2 regions of the Scandinavium tedordense genome follow, and region 1 is predicted to be linked to the other one. Evidence: predicted binding sites of a transcription regulator. Region 1 holds the regulator's gene; the other holds the start of a gene.
What was found. Region 1 encodes CRP, which controls carbon source genes, mostly activating them, when cyclic AMP is high. Its sites were predicted from a motif close to ATGTGANNNNNNTCACAT; they were not measured.
Positions count from the first base shown of each region.

Region 2: a site for CRP is predicted at 3,567-3,584, ahead of MUU46_RS02470 (YjcB family protein). Genes of this name have one in related genera too.

Region 1 covers NZ_JALIGG010000055.1:399,654-407,774, forward strand. Annotated here, with positions in the region: gene MUU46_RS12780 (putative adenosine monophosphate-protein transferase Fic) at 191-790, shown strand; gene pabA (aminodeoxychorismate synthase component 2) at 822-1,385, shown strand; gene argD (bifunctional acetylornithine/succinyldiaminopimelate transaminase) at 1,466-2,683, shown strand; gene MUU46_RS12795 (YccS/YhfK family putative transporter) at 2,688-4,760, opposite strand; gene crp (cAMP-activated global transcriptional regulator CRP) at 4,814-5,446, opposite strand; gene MUU46_RS12805 (OsmC family protein) at 5,753-6,157, shown strand; gene MUU46_RS12810 (phosphoribulokinase) at 6,225-7,094, opposite strand; gene MUU46_RS12815 (YheU family protein) at 7,134-7,352, opposite strand; gene MUU46_RS12820 (hydrolase) at 7,349-8,121, opposite strand, start outside.
Region 2 covers NZ_JALIGG010000047.1:55,293-63,413, forward strand. Annotated here, with positions in the region: gene pdeC (cyclic di-3',5'-guanosine monophosphate phosphodiesterase PdeC) at 1-1,465, opposite strand, end outside; gene MUU46_RS02465 (GGDEF domain-containing protein) at 1,768-3,165, opposite strand; gene MUU46_RS02470 (YjcB family protein) at 3,708-3,989, shown strand; gene ssb1 (single-stranded DNA-binding protein SSB1) at 4,087-4,623, opposite strand; gene uvrA (excinuclease ABC subunit UvrA) at 4,871-7,693, shown strand; gene MUU46_RS02485 (MmcQ/YjbR family DNA-binding protein) at 7,805-8,121, opposite strand, start outside.

The sequences.
Region 1 (8,121 bases):
CTTCCTGCGTAACCCGAAATTGCCGCTTATACTCGTCATATTTCACGCTGCATGTGCGTTGGCTACACCTGCTCGCCCCAGTCACTTACTTGAGTAAGTTCCTGGGGATTCGCCGGTTTGCCGCCTTCCTGCAATTTGAATTATTTAGAGTACATACTTGTGGCAAATCGGAACCGTCAGGGAGGTCCAGATGAAAAAGCTCACCGATAAGCAAAAAATCCGTCTGTGGGAACAACGGCGTGGTCGCTCGTTTGAGGCCAGCTGTCGGCTGGACGTGCCCGAACCCCACGCGCAGGACGCGCTATTTGCACAGCGAGTCGCCACGCTTGAGCTTGGCCCGCTGCATCGCGGTTTGCCGTGGTTATGCGCCATTCACCAGCAGCTTTTCCAGGATGCCTGGGATTGGGCAGGTGAACTGCGTGAGGTTGATATTTCCAAGGGCGATACCCGTTTCTGCCATTTCGAGTACATCGAAAACGAAGGCAATGACCTGATGCAGGCTCTGGAAGATGAGCATTACCTCGTCGGACTTGCCAAAGATGAGTTCATTAAGCGTCTGGCGCACTATTACTGTGAAATTAATGTGCTGCATCCATTCTTCGTCGGCAGTGGCCGGGCGCAGCGCGTGTTCTTCGAGCAGCTGTCGATCCACGCGGGCTACGTGCTGGACTGGAACGTAGTCGACCCGCAAACGTGGAGTCAGGCGAACCAGAGCGGGACGATGGGGGATTTAGAGCCGCTGATAGCGCAGTTCACTAAAGTGGTGAGTGAAGCGCAGGAAACTGAGTAGAATAGCGCGGTTTGCTGTCACCGGAGCCGCTATGATCCTGCTTATAGATAACTACGATTCGTTCACCTGGAACCTTTACCAGTACTTTTGCGAACTGGGTGCCGAGGTGCAGGTCAGGCGCAACGATGACATCACGCTGGATGAAGTTGCCCGGTTGTCTCCTGCTAAAATCGTGATTTCCCCAGGTCCCTGCACGCCGGATGAGTCAGGGATTTCACTCGATGTGATTCGCCTTTACGCGGGCAAAATCCCTATCCTCGGTGTTTGCCTCGGCCATCAGGCCATTGCGCAGGTTTTTGGCGCCACTATCGTGCGGGCAGCAAAAGTCATGCATGGAAAAACCTCCCCGGTGACGCACACCGGTGCTGGCGTATTCGCCGGACTGAATAATCCTCTCACCGTTACTCGCTATCACTCGCTGGTCATTGACCCGCCCACGCTGCCTGCGGAATTTGACATCACCGCGCTGAGCGAGACGGGCGAAATTATGGGGATTCGCCATTGTGAATGGGACCTGGAGGGAGTGCAGTTTCACCCAGAAAGTATCCTTAGCGAGCAGGGTCATCAGCTGTTGGAAAACTTCCTCAAGCGATAATTCATCTTGCCATGATGTGATTTATTATGCATATTTAGTGATTATATTTTCATTAATCATTGCTGCGTAAGAGGATTGTCATGGCGACTGAACAGGCTGCAATTACCCGTGCCACATTTGATGAAGTGATCCTGCCCATTTATGCCCCGGCGGAATTTATTCCGGTAAAGGGGAAGGGCAGCCGAGTGTGGGATCAGCAGGGCAACGAGTACGTTGATTTCGCCGGGGGAATTGCGGTTACCGCGCTGGGGCACTGTCACCCGGCACTGGTCGACGCGCTGAAAAGCCAGGGCGAAACCCTGTGGCACACCAGCAATGTGTTTACCAACGAACCGGCGCTGAAGCTGGGTCGTAAGCTGGTGGCCTCGACATTTGCCGAGCGCGTGGTGTTCATGAACTCCGGTACTGAAGCCAACGAAACCGCGTTCAAACTGGCGCGTTATTACGCTTCCACGCGCCACAGTCCATACAAAACCAAAATCATCGCCTTCAATAATGCGTTCCACGGCCGCTCATTCTTCACGGTTTCTGTGGGAGGACAGGCAAAATATTCCGACGGCTTTGGGCCAAAACCGGCGGATATCATCCACGTCCCGTTTAACGACCTGCATGCAGTGAAAGCCGTGATGGACGATCACACCTGCGCGGTAGTGGTTGAGCCCATTCAGGGTGAAGGCGGCGTGCTGGCGGCGACCCCGGAATTCCTCAAAGGTCTGCGTGAACTGTGTGATGAACATCAGGCGCTGCTGGTTTTTGACGAAGTGCAGAGCGGCATGGGGCGCACTGGTTCGCTGTTCGCCTACCAGTATTTCGGCGTGACGCCGGATATCCTGACCAGTGCCAAAGCGCTGGGCGGTGGTTTCCCGGTGAGCGTGGTACTGACTACTGAAGAGATTGCCAGCGCGTTTCACGTCGGTTCTCACGGCTCTACTTACGGCGGAAATCCGCTGGCGTGCGCAGTGGCCGGTGCGGCGTTTGATATCATCAATACGCCTGAAGTTCTGGGTGGCGTGAGCACCAGACGCGAACGTTTTGTTAAGCATTTGAAGAATATTGACGCTGAATTCGATGTGTTCAGTGATGTTCGCGGCATGGGGCTGCTGATTGGTGCTGAACTGAAACCGCAGTACAAGGGCCGCGCTCGTGATTTCCTGCATGCTGCTGCTCATGAGGGCGTAATGGTGCTTAACGCCGGGCCTGACGTAGTACGCTTTGCGCCGTCGCTGGTGGTGGAATCTGCGGATATCGATGAAGGGATGGCGCGCTTTGCGGCAGCCGTGAAGAAGATTGTCGGCTGACGGTTTATGCTCGACGTTTAAGCCAGCTGCCGTGATGTGGGCGCTGGCGCCAGGCCACTGACGAGATGGTATGCATCGAATTCAGATGGCCCAGAATGCGTTGTAAATGCTGTTCCATGGTGCTTAACGGCCCGTGGGAGAGCGCCTCCGTTGATTCCATGATATTCGCATCGCCGCTTCCCCCCGGTCCGTCATATTCCAGTCGCTGTTGGCAGCGCTGCAGAGCAATCTCGCAGGACTGCAAATAACGTTCGGCCAAATCTTCAGTCAGCATGTTGTGTTCGCGCGCCAGCGTCGTCATCGCGTTGATGTGTTCGACGATAAACTGGCTGTGCGTAACCCACAGCTTCATGTCTGCCAGATAATGCGAGTTAAAGCCGGGCTCTTGCATCGCCTGGTTCAGCGAGTTGAACAACGCGTTGTGCGCCTGATTCACCCGCATCCGCTGATAGGCCAGCGTCGGAGCCTGAGGGTCGTTGCTGAGAATCAGTCGGATAGCCTCCTGATCCGCCTCCAGTGCTTGCTGGGCATTTTTGCGTAATAGCCCACTTTGCCACTGCGGCCACAGCCAGACCATCCCGCCGAAGGCAATCAGACAGCCAATCACCGTGTCGACAAAACGGGCCAGAATGAAATGTTCGCCGTTCAGGGTCAGCAGTTGGATGGTGTAGACCGCGGTGACCGTAAAGCCCACCGTTGCCCAGCCGTAGCTCTTGCGAATGATCAAGTAGCTCGCCAGCGTGATGACTAACATTGACGCCAGCGTGTAGCCTTCCGGCACGTGAAAGTGCAGGGTGCCAGCGGCTATCACCAGCCCGGCCAGCGTGCCTGCCGCCCGGTGGAAAATCCTGACCCGCGTTGCGCCGTAGCCATTTTGCGTCACTAGCAGGACGGTCATCAGGATCCAGTACGGTTTCGGCAGATGCAGCGCCGCGCCCATCAGGCTGGCAATGCTGAGCATGACGCTGATTCGCGCCGCACTGCGCAACGCCGGGGATTTTAGCGACAGATAGCTTTTTAGTGCGGCAAACAGCGGCAGGCGACGTTCGTTATCAGCCATCAGATTGCGTGGATAGAGCGGGCGCTGAAGGCGCAGCACTCGGGCGATTCGACTGAAGTGCCAGGCGCAGAACTGCCCGACCGGGTTATCCGGATGCTGATGTGCGATTTTTTCCAGCGCGCCAATCTGCTTGTCCATGTTGAAACGTTGCGGAAATCGGTGGTAGAGGATGTCATCCGCCATCACACGCAGGCGCGCCGCAATGGTCTGTGCATTCCAGCGGATCACCGCTTCAGCGTGGCTGCGTTCAACCAGTTTCTGCACTTCGGCGGGCTGATGCAGGCTGACGGAAATGTGCTCCTGCAAATCGAGGCCAATCTGGAAGGCGCGCAGCAGGCGCTTATATTCATGGTTCTGATTGGCGGCCAGCATGTGCATTTGCTGATAGCACAGGGTAATCAGATCGACGGCCTTCTGCTGGCGGCTGAGTAATGGCGGCAGCGCTTTTTCCGGATCGGTATGCTGAGTCAACAGGCTGTATTTGGCTTCACAGTAATCGGCCAGCTGTCGATACAGCAGGCTTAGTGATTCACGTAGCGGCTGTTCACGCCACATCCAGAACCAGAACCAGTTGAACAAGCCATACCATAGTGTGCCGAGAGCGTAGATGAGCAGCGGCTCCCAGACCGGCATATTCCCCGCAAGGCTGAGCGTAAAGATGGCCGCAATGAGCGATGCGGGCAGTAAACGGGCGTGAAGCGAACTGATTTCTGCAGTGACGCCGAGGATCAGCGCCAGCCCAGTCAGGATCAGCGGTAAAGGCACGGTATGCGCCAGCAGCAGCTGAACCGCGAGGCTACAGCCCGCAAACAGCGATCCGCCAATTATCAGGCGTTTGAAGAAACGTTTATGCGGTGTGTCCAGCCCGGCGATGTTGCAGCAGGCGGGGACTAACGAGAACAGCAGACCGTACTTGAGGTAACCGAGCACCAAACCGATAGCCACGGGGGTACATAACACCAGCGTTTGCCGCAGTGCATAGTTAATTTCCGGGTGATAAATCAGCCTGCGCCACATCAGGGAAAAGACAAAAACGGCGTACTGCAGGGGCAATACGCCGTTCAGCTAGCTTAGCGGGTACCGTAAACCACGATAGTTTTACCGTGGGCGGAGATCAGACTCTGATCTTCGAGCATTTTTAGAATACGGCCAACGGTTTCGCGGGAGCAGCCGACGATCTGACCGATTTCCTGACGAGTAATTTTAATTTGCATACCGTCCGGGTGGGTCATTGCATCAGGTTGTTTCGCCAGATTCAGCAGAGTCTGTGCGATACGACCGGTTACGTCGAGGAATGCCAGGTTACCTACTTTTTCAGAGGTGACCTGCAGACGACGAGCCATCTGAGAAGAGAGACGCATCAGGATATCCGGGTTTACCTGGATAAGCTGACGGAATTTTTTATAAGAAATTTCTGCCACTTCACAAGCGGTTTTCGCCCGAACCCAGGCACTACGCTCCTGACCTTCTTCGAACAGGCCAAGCTCACCGATAAAATCGCCCTGGTTGAGGTAAGAGAGGATCATCTCTTTACCTTCTTCATCCTTGATGAGTACTGCAACAGAGCCTTTCACGATGTAGTACAGCGTTTCTGCTTTTTCACCCTGGTGAATCAGCGTGCTCTTCGATGGGTACTTATGAATGTGGCAATGAGACAAGAACCATTCAAGGGTAGGGTCTGTTTGCGGTTTGCCAAGCACCATGCGCGGTTATCCTCTGTTATAAGCTGTCTCCAATGGCAGACACGACACTGCCACTGGCTTTGCAATCGTATCCTTCCCTGTGCCTGGGAAGTCGGCTGTCGGATTTTACTGCAGCCTGTAATGTGATGTTCTCTGCATACACGCATTACTTCAATGTATTACTGTTGCAGCACGACTGTTTTAGCATAGCTTTTGTCGCCTGTCTCCTGGTGTCTCGCTTCAGCATGACGCGCGTCGCCTTCCGTTGCGAGAATTGTTATGTGCGCGTAATCTGTCAGGAAAATTGCTACTCGGGAGTTAACAAATATGCAAGCGCGTGTGAAATGGGTTGAGGAATTAACCTTCCTGGGCGAGTCAGCTTCTGGCCACCAGATTATGATGGATGGTAACTCTGGCGATAAAGCCCCAAGCCCGATGGAAATGGTGCTGATGGCCGCGGGCGGTTGCAGCGCGATTGACGTGGTGTCCATTTTGCAGAAAGGCCGTCATGACGTGACCGACTGTGAAGTGAAACTGACTTCCGAGCGTCGTGAAGAAGCACCGCGTTTGTTCACCCACATCAATCTGCACTTCATTGTGACCGGTAATGACCTGAAAGAAGCGGCAGTGTCGCGTGCGGTGGATTTGTCTGCGGAGAAATACTGCTCTGTAGCGTTGATGCTGGAAAAAGCGGCGAAGATTACACACTCGTTTGAAGTGGTCGAAGCCTGATTGAGTGGCGGGGGCGTTACGCTGACCCGCCCTAAAAAATGATGCACGCCCGTTGGCGTGCATGCGATTACCCTATCTTTTTTCCTTCCATCAACCGCTCGACCAGCGGTGACATAATCAATTCCATTGCCAGCCCCATTTTCCCACCCGGCACCACCAAGGTGTTCATGTGAGAAATAAACGAACCTTGCAGCATCGCCAGCAGCCAAGGGAAATCAATATCGCCCAGATTCTGGAAATGGATAACGACAAAGCTCTCATCCAGTGACGGAATGCCCTTTGCCGCAAAGGGGTTGGAGGTGTCGACGGTCGGCACGCGCTGGAAGTTGATATGCGTCCGGGAGAATTGCGGCGTAATGTAGTTGATGTAATCTTCCATCGATCGCACCACTGAATCCATCACCGCTTCACGTGAGTGACCGCGCTCGCTGGTATCGCGGGTCAGCTTCTGGATCCACTCAAGGTTAACAATCGGCACCACGCCCACCAGTAAATCGACGTATTTCGCGACATCATTTTGTGGGGTTACCACGCCGCCGTGCAGACCTTCATAAAACAGCACGTCGGTCGGTTCCGGCAACGGCTGCCACGGCGTAAAGGTACCCGGCACCTGATTCCACGGAACGGCTTCGTCGTAGGTGTGCAAATACTTGCGCGACTGTCCGGTTCCGTTCTGACCGTAGGTCATAAACGTATTTTCCAGCAGGCCAAAGTCGTTGGCATCTGGCCCAAAATAGCTGATGTGACGGCCCATATCGCGCGCTTTGCGGATAGCCATGTCCATTTCAGGACGCGTGTAACGGTGGAAGCTGTCGCCTTCTACTTCGGCGGCAGTAAGATTGAGTTGAGCAAAGATTTTACGGAAGGCGAGGCTGGTGGTGGTGGTTCCCGCCCCGCTGGAACCGGTTACGGCGATCACCGGATGTTTGGCAGACATAGCTAACGACTCCCTGCATAAGCAATGGTTTTATTATAGTCAGCCGTGGAATTGGGTACGGGGCATGATATTGACCGTCTCGTGCAGTTCGGACCACACCAGAACGACATCCCCGCTTTTCAATTGTTGTTTTACGTCGGCGACCTTGTCTTCAAGCGAACGTTCATGTTCACCATAATCGGTGCCTTCGCGCAACACAAAGCTTTCAATCAGGCTATCGAGCGTTTCGGGAGCCAGATCTTGCCAGGGAATAATCATAACGGGGTTCCTAACCAGCGAGTGAGCCAGGCGGGAATGCGTTTCTCCAGCCACATTTCAGGATGGCGCAGCGTACCGCCGACAAATCCGACATGACCGCCATACTCCGTCAGCTGGTATTGAATATTGGCCGGAAGCTCTTCCTGAGACGGAATCGAGTGATGATCCATAAACGGGTCATCTTTTGCATGAATGATGAGTGTTGGTTTGGTTATCTGGCTCAGTACCGGCATCGCACTGCATTGGCGGTAGTAATCAATCGCGTCAGCATAACCGTGGATTTTTGAGGTAATCAGATCGTCAAACTCACGAATACGACGCACGCTTTTCAGACGCTTCAAATCCACCGGCAACGTTCCTGGATAAGCCTTCAGTTTGCGAGATGCATTGGCTTTCAGCAGGTTCAGCAGATAGCGCTGATACACGCGGGAGAAGCCTTTATCCATATGATAGCTACAGGCTTCCAGCATGAATGGCGCGGAGACGATAACTGCGGCATCGAGTGGCGTATTGTCACCCTCTTTGGCCAGCAGACAGCCCAGCATGTTGCCACCCAGCGAATAGCCCACTGCGGCCGTTGGGACGTCGCCAAATTCACGGCGCAGCCAGGAGAGGAACCAGGTGCCGTCTTCAGTTTCGCCTGAATGGTAGATGCGCTGAGCGCGGTTCGGTTCACCGCTGCAGCCGCGGAAATGCATCACCACCCCGAGCCAGCCGCGCTGCTGCGCCGCGTGAATCAGACCGTGAGCGTAAGGGCTGTACAGGCTGC
Region 2 (8,121 bases), on a different contig from region 1:
AGTTGACCTGCTCGGCGGTTTCGACGCCTTCAGCGATGATCTTCAGCCGCAGGCTTTGCGCCATTTCAATGATGTGTTCTGCAATCAAATGACTGGTGCTGTTGGTGGTGAGCGTGTCGACGAACGATTTATCGATTTTCAGGATATCGACGTTCAGCGAATAGAGGTTGTGCAGATTGGAATAGCCGGTGCCGAAATCATCAATAGCCACTTCATAGCCCGCCTGACGAAACGCCTGTATAACTGGCGTCGTTTTGGGTACGTCAATAAACCCGCGTTCCGTCACCTCAATTTTGATTTGCTGGGCTCGAACCCGATATTGTTGGGCTTTGTCAGAAATCATCCCAATCAGACGTAAAGAGTGGAAATCAGACGCCGACAGGTTAATGGAAACATACAACTGCGGGTGGTGCTGTAGAAAATCACCTAAATCGGCAAACACCGTTTCCACTACGTAATCCGTCACCTGCTCAATTAAACCTTCTTTTTCCGCCAACGGAATAAATTCAGCCGGGCTCATCACCGGGCCGTCAAATCCCGGCCAGCGCAGCAGCGCTTCGGCTCCAACGCATTGATTATTTTTGATATCAATAATCGGCTGATAGTGCAGACGCAGCTGTTGCTTATTCAGCGCCCGCTGTAACAAGCGCTTCGGTGAATTAAATCGCTGACGGCTGCGGGCCCAGGCTATCAGGATAAGAATGCTGCAAATGAATCCCAGCGGCAGGGTCAGCATCGCCTGATGGCGGAAATTTTGGAAATAACGCGCATCCGATGACGAAATAATAATAGCAATCGGCCGACGTTCAGAAAGCGCGATGGTATAAAAACGACCATCATGTTGAAACGCAGACGCGCTGTGATGAATAAGTGTTTTTAATGTATTCAGACTGGCATTTTCGCTAACCGAAAAGAAGGTATTGGTTTTAGTGTCGTAAGCGCCAAACGCGAGGCTGTCGTCGTCCGTCACGATTTCACCATAGGAGAGCGGGTTAATCACCGCAACATAATTCCCGCGCTGCATATACGTCATGTTATAGCCGGGGTAAAACGGAGTATCGCGATAATAATAAATAGAAATATCAGGCTTGCGGCGATAATTAGGCTCTGGCATCAACCAGGCTTTACCTGGATGCACCGACGTGGAGCAGACAAACTGATCGCCATGGGCGTAAATTAAATCTTCAACGTACAGGCGCCCGCGAACGATATTTAACATCTGCTTCTGATGTTCTGGCGAGCAAAGTGCGCCGGTGTAATGTTCGGCTGCATCTCTGGCCAAATCGGCTTGGTGAATAACCAGTTCTGTTTTATTCAGCGCTATATGGGCGAATGTAGTCAGCTGGCTGTGGGTTTCAGACTCGGCTCTGAGGTGCGAAAACCAAAGCGCAAGCATCATCGGCAAGAGCACGACGATGATCACCCCCAAGCCCCTCTGCACGTTGCTTCGCGCACTCTGATTCATATTCAGCCTGATATCCCTGCATTTAATGTGCCTGACGCTCAGGCTGGATGCTTTATGACAGGTGATAAAGTTGCATGAATCATTCAACATTAGCAACCGTCTTTTACATTCAAAAATCGAATATTTGATGATGACGATAATATTTGTCCGTAAGGCAAACTAAAAGTTGTGCCAACGTTTTTATTAAGCCTGCTATTTATTAAGCAACCGTTGATCATGTTGTTTAAAAGACAGACGCAATAGAATTAAGTAAAATCTAATAACAATAGCAGGCAGCATAAAAATTGCTGCCCGTTGTAGAGTTAAGATATCAATGAAGTCACCACCGTTTTGCCGCGTCCGGTGCGTTTGGCATCATAAAGTGCGTTATCGACCAGCGTTAATAGCACCGCGCGTTCGGTATTATTTTCACGGACCCCCATCACGCCTGCACTAAAGGACATCACCACTGAGACATCGCCGACCGCAAAAGGCACAGAGCATAGTTGCGCCCGCAGCCGCTCGGTAAACGCAACCGCTTCGCCGGTTTCAGCAAACGGGAGCAGGAGCAGAAACTCTTCCCCGCCTAATCGTCCCAGCCTTGTCTGACCCTCGCACTGTTCACGGACCCGCTGACAGAAGTAGACCAGCGCATCATCACCTGCCACATGCCCCCAGCGGTCGTTAATTTGTTTGAAGTAGTCGAGATCAATCATGACCATTACAAAATGCGTATCATTTTGTTCTGAATGACAATTATCGAGGCTTTGCTGTAAATGGTCGAGGATTGCCAGCCGGTTATAGCAGCAGGTCAGTGCGTCGGTAGTGGCCTGAAAGGCCAGCAGATTTTCCGCGCGTTTACGCTCGGTGATATCCACCCCGATATTCATTATTTCACCGTCGGGTAACATGATATTTGACCACAGCGTGGCCAGCACCTCCCCGTCACGTCGGCGCGGATACCATTCATGCATCTCAAGCGTAGGAGAGTAGTTCACCGACTCACGCACCCCGCGACGCACTTCAGGATCGGGATAAAACAGCGCCAGCGGGTCCGGCTGACGATTTATTTCATCCAGCGTCCAGCCGAATACCCGTTCACATTCTCCGTTCCATAATATGCAGCGATTATGTTTATCAAAGGAATTCATTAATACCGGCGCGCGATCGAAAAGAATTCGATATTGATTAACGATATTTTTCAATTCAACGGCGGTGCGCTCGCGGGTTATTAATTCGGTCATCGCGTCATGTAATTTTTCCGCGATTATCAGCGCTACGCTGCGTAATACACCTGGCGCCAATAAAGGCTGGTCGAACGCGAGAAAAAGAAAAGCCCGGACATCGTCCTGTAGCGGGAATATTCGGCACAGCACGCCACACTGTAATTCCTGCGCCAGCGGATGCGCGTCCGGATAAAGCAACCGCCCCACATCCCGATGCCAACACTTCACTCGCCAGGGCGCCTGTTGCAGGTGTAGCGCCGCGAGTAAGTGTCGGGCGCTTTCCTCGGCATACAGCGGGTCACCCAGCACTTCTATATGCTGCACGTCCTCGCTTTCCAGCATTATCCAGGAAAGCCGCGCGTCAAACACCCCATGAATGAGCTGCAAGACATCGGTCAACGTGCGATGTGCGGACAAACCGGGCATCAGCTTGGCCAGACGATGCAGGCAGAGTTCTGCATCGTTAATTGCTGTGTGTAATCGCTCTTTTTTCATTTTTTCAATCACAGGTTCGTTGAGGAAAAAAACCCGCAATGAATGAATCAGATACTGATTTACATGATTAAGCACAGGTTAATCATGAAGGTGTACGTTCTAAGTAACAAAACACACTGTGTTGTCTTAAAAAAATTACAAATACTAAAATAGTCAATAAAATCAATAGATGATTAATTGATCGCAAGTAAATTTATTTGTCCGAAAGCATAGGCCAAGTAATTTATAATGTAAATATTGTATAAGTACTAAACTATCGTATCGATTTTCTATCTCACTGAAATATCTGAAATCCCCACCCAATACCGCAAAGAATATATTCTTCAAATCAATGTGTCGTCCTGATACCGCGATTCTCTGTATGTAAAATTTCACCATACCAGTGGCGAATAAAACAGCGAATGTGATATAGTTCACACAATCTCATGAAACACAAAACAGTGTTTCATTACATTGGTCGAAGCCTGTCGATAGCCAGAGTGTGATGCCCCTGATGAGCAACGCCGCGCTATCCTTGGCTCCGTTTTCAGAGGGTACGTTTCATGATGTCTGTCACCACCGGCGTTGTTCTCCTCCGCTGGCCACTCACGAGCGCTGTGTTGATGTTTCTGGCGAGCACGTTAAAAATTCAGTTCCGTAAATCCGATTATGCCGGGCTGGCGGTTATTTGCAGCCTCTTTGGCGTTGCGGCCTCCTGTTGGTTCGCCACGGGTTTACTGGGGATTACCCTGCTCGACCTGACGCTGGTCTGGAACAATATCAAAGACGTGATGATGGAAGTCATGAGCCAGACCCCGCCAGAATGGCCAATGATGATGACCTGATTTCAGCGACTCCGCATGAGTTCGCAGAATAAAAAAAGCGCCTCCTTTTACGGGAAGCGCTTTTTTAATGCGTGACGTTTCTGTCAGACAATATACGTTAGAACGGGATATCGTCGTCGAAATCCATCGGCGGTTCGTTAGATGGAGCCGGTGCTGCTGCTGGCTGCTGCTGCGGACGAGACTGCGCGCCGCCGCTGAACTGATTACCACCGCCCTGTGGCTGCTGTGGTTGACCCCAGCTTCCACCCTGCTGCTGACCACCACCTGCTGGTGCGCCGCCGCCCTGACGGCCACCGAGCATTTGCATGGTGCCGCCTACGTTAACAACCACTTCAGTGGTGTATTTTTCAGCACCGGCCTGATCGGTCCATTTGCGGGTACGCAGCTGGCCTTCGATGTAGACCTGAGAACCTTTACGCAGATATTCACCGGCCACTTCTGCCAGTTTGCCGAACAGCACTACGCGGTGCCATTCAGTCTGCTCTTTCATTTCGCCGGTCGCTTTATCACGCCAGGATTCAGAAGTAGCCAGCGTAATGTTGGCAACTGCACCACCACTCGGCATGTAGCGTACTTCCGGGTCCTGACCCAGATTACCGACGAGAATCACCTTGTTTACGCCTCTGCTGGCCATGATCGTGTCTCCTGAAAACATTTCTTAATAGTGTAAACGGGGGATTGTAGCATTACAAAGTGCCGATTTGATAGTTTGCGAGCCGTATTCCAGGATTCCGTTGTGGACAATTGTCGTTGCAGCGAAGCGCTGAAGCACGTTTCCAGTACTGTATATTCATTCAGGTCAATCTGTGTCATAATTAGCCGTTTCCGCCGTTTGTCCTTCTAACAAACCAGGCATTCCGAGTCTCTACCGGGAAAGGTGAATGGATAAGATCGAAGTTCGGGGCGCCCGCACCCATAATCTCAAAAACATCAACCTCGTCATCCCTCGCGACAAACTTATTGTCGTGACTGGGCTTTCTGGGTCAGGTAAATCTTCGCTGGCGTTCGATACGCTGTATGCCGAAGGCCAGCGGCGCTACGTTGAGTCACTCTCCGCCTATGCACGTCAGTTCCTGTCATTGATGGAAAAACCTGACGTTGACCACATCGAAGGGCTATCGCCCGCGATTTCCATCGAGCAGAAGTCAACGTCTCACAACCCGCGTTCGACCGTCGGGACCATCACTGAAATCCACGATTATCTGCGTTTGCTGTTTGCCCGCGTTGGCGAACCGCGCTGCCCGGATCACGATGTGCCATTGGCAGCGCAGACCGTCAGCCAGATGGTCGATAACGTGCTGTCACAGCCTGAAGGCAAGCGCCTGATGCTGCTGGCGCCGGTGATTAAAGAGCGTAAAGGCGAGCACACCAAAACGCTGGAAAACCTGGCGAGTCAGGGTTATATCCGCGCTCGCATTGACGGCGAGGTTTGCGACCTGTCCGATCCCCCAAAGCTTGAGCTGCAGAAGAAGCACACCATCGAAGTCGTGATTGACCGCTTCAAGGTGCGTGAAGATCTGACCCAACGCCTGGCCGAATCGTTTGAAACCGCGCTGGATCTCTCCGGCGGGACAGCGATCGTCTCAGATATGGACGATCCGAAAGCCGATGAACTGCTGTTCTCCGCCAACTTTGCCTGTCCGATTTGCGGCTACAGCATGCGTGAACTCGAACCGCGTCTGTTCTCGTTCAACAACCCGGCCGGAGCCTGCCCGACCTGTGACGGCTTGGGCGTGCAGCAGTATTTCGACCCGGACCGCATCATCCAGAACCCGGAGCTTTCCCTTGCCGGGGGCGCAATCCGTGGTTGGGATCGCCGTAATTTCTACTATTTCCAGATGCTGCGCTCGCTGGCGGAGCATTATGAATTCGATATCGAAGCTCCGTGGGGCAGCCTGAACGCCAATGTGCACAAAGTGGTGCTGTACGGTTCAGGCAAAGAGTCGATTGAGTTCAAATATATGAACGACCGGGGCGACACATCCGTGCGCCGCCATCCGTTCGAAGGCGTGCTGCATAATATGGAGCGTCGCTACAAAGAGACCGAATCTAACGCGGTGCGCGAGGAACTGGCGAAATTCATCAGCAACCGTCCGTGCACCAGCTGTAACGGTACCCGTCTGAACCGCGAAGCGCGCCACGTGTTTGTTGAAAACACCCCGCTGCCAACCATTTCCGACATGAGTATCGGCCATGCTTTAGACTTCTTCACTAACATGAAGCTGTCCGGACAACGTGCTCAAATTGCTGAAAAAGTACTGAAAGAGATTGGCGATCGCCTGAAGTTCCTGGTCAACGTCGGCCTGAACTACCTGACGCTTTCCCGCTCGGCGGACACGCTCTCCGGCGGCGAAGCCCAGCGTATCCGTCTGGCAAGCCAGATTGGCGCCGGTCTTGTCGGCGTGATGTACGTGCTGGATGAACCGTCAATCGGCCTGCATCAGCGCGATAACGAACGCCTGCTCGGCACGCTGGTCCATCTGCGCAATCTCGGTAACACAGTGATTGTGGTAGAGCATGACGAAGACGCGATCCGCGCGGCTGACCATGTGATTGATATCGGCCCTGGTGCCGGTGTGCACGGCGGCGAAGTCGTGGCGGAAGGTACGCTGGAAGACATTATGGCGGTACCAGAATCGTTGACCGGCCAGTACATGAGCGGTCAACGCAAAATTGCCGTGCCGAAAGATCGCGTTCCTGCCGACCCATCAAAGGTACTGAAGCTTACCGGCGCTAGTGGCAACAACCTGAAAGACGTCACGCTGACGGTGCCGGTTGGCCTCTTCACCTGCGTGACGGGCGTATCCGGCTCCGGTAAATCAACGCTGATTAACGACACGCTGTTCCCGATTGCGCAGCGCCAGCTCAACGGCGCAACCATCGCGGAGCCCGCGCCGTATCGCGATGTCACGGGCCTCGAGCATTTCGATAAGGTTATCGATATCGACCAGAGCCCGATTGGCCGTACGCCGCGCTCTAACCCGGCGACATACACCGGCATCTTTACGCCAGTGCGTGAACTGTTCGCGGGCGTGCCAGAATCGCGTGCGCGTGGTTATACGCCGGGGCGTTTCAGCTTTAACGTACGCGGCGGCCGCTGCGAAGCGTGCCAGGGCGATGGCGTTATCAAGGTGGAAATGCACTTCCTGCCGGATATCTACGTGCCGTGCGACCAGTGTAAAGGCAAGCGCTATAACCGCGAAACGCTCGAGATTAAGTACAAAGGCAAGACCATCCACGAAGTGCTGGATATGACCATCGAAGAAGCACGTGAGTTCTTTGATGCCGTTCCGGCACTGGCGCGTAAACTGCAAACGCTGATGGACGTGGGCCTGACATACATTCGTCTCGGCCAGTCGGCGACCACGCTCTCAGGTGGTGAAGCCCAGCGCGTGAAGTTAGCACGTGAATTGTCCAAACGCGGCACCGGGCAGACGCTGTATATCCTCGATGAACCGACCACAGGTCTGCATTTTGCCGACATCCAGCAGCTGCTGGACGTGCTGCATAAGCTGCGCGATCAGGGCAATACTATCGTGGTTATCGAGCATAATCTGGACGTGATTAAAACGGCGGACTGGATTGTCGATCTCGGCCCGGAAGGCGGCAGCGGCGGCGGGGAAATTCTCGTCTCCGGTACGCCGGAAACGGTCGCAGAGTGCGAAACCTCGCATACCGCGCGCTTCCTCAAACCAATGCTCTAACTCTCTGATTTCTTTAGGCGAGATATCCGGGTTGTAGCCAGATGACAACCCTGTGAATCCCAGGAGCTTAGCTAACTAAGAGACTGGGGTGAACAGGGGTGGTCAGCGCCGCTACGGCCTGGAGGGCAAAGCATAAAGCTGCTGTCGGGTTTCGTCCGGCAGCATCCCCATCGCCTGCTGATAAGAGGCATCTACCAGATAGTAAATTTGCGAATCCGGCAGTGAACCGTCGAGATACACCGTGCTCCAGTGTGCTTTATTCAGATGCTGGCTGGGGCGCACATCGCTGTGCTGCTGACGCAATAAATCTGCCAGCTCCGGACTGGTTTTGAGCGACGTCACCGGACGGCCTTCCACCTCTTTCACCATCGCGAACAACACATCAGACACTTTAATCTGCGTGGCCTTCCAGTCGCTATGAACGCTCT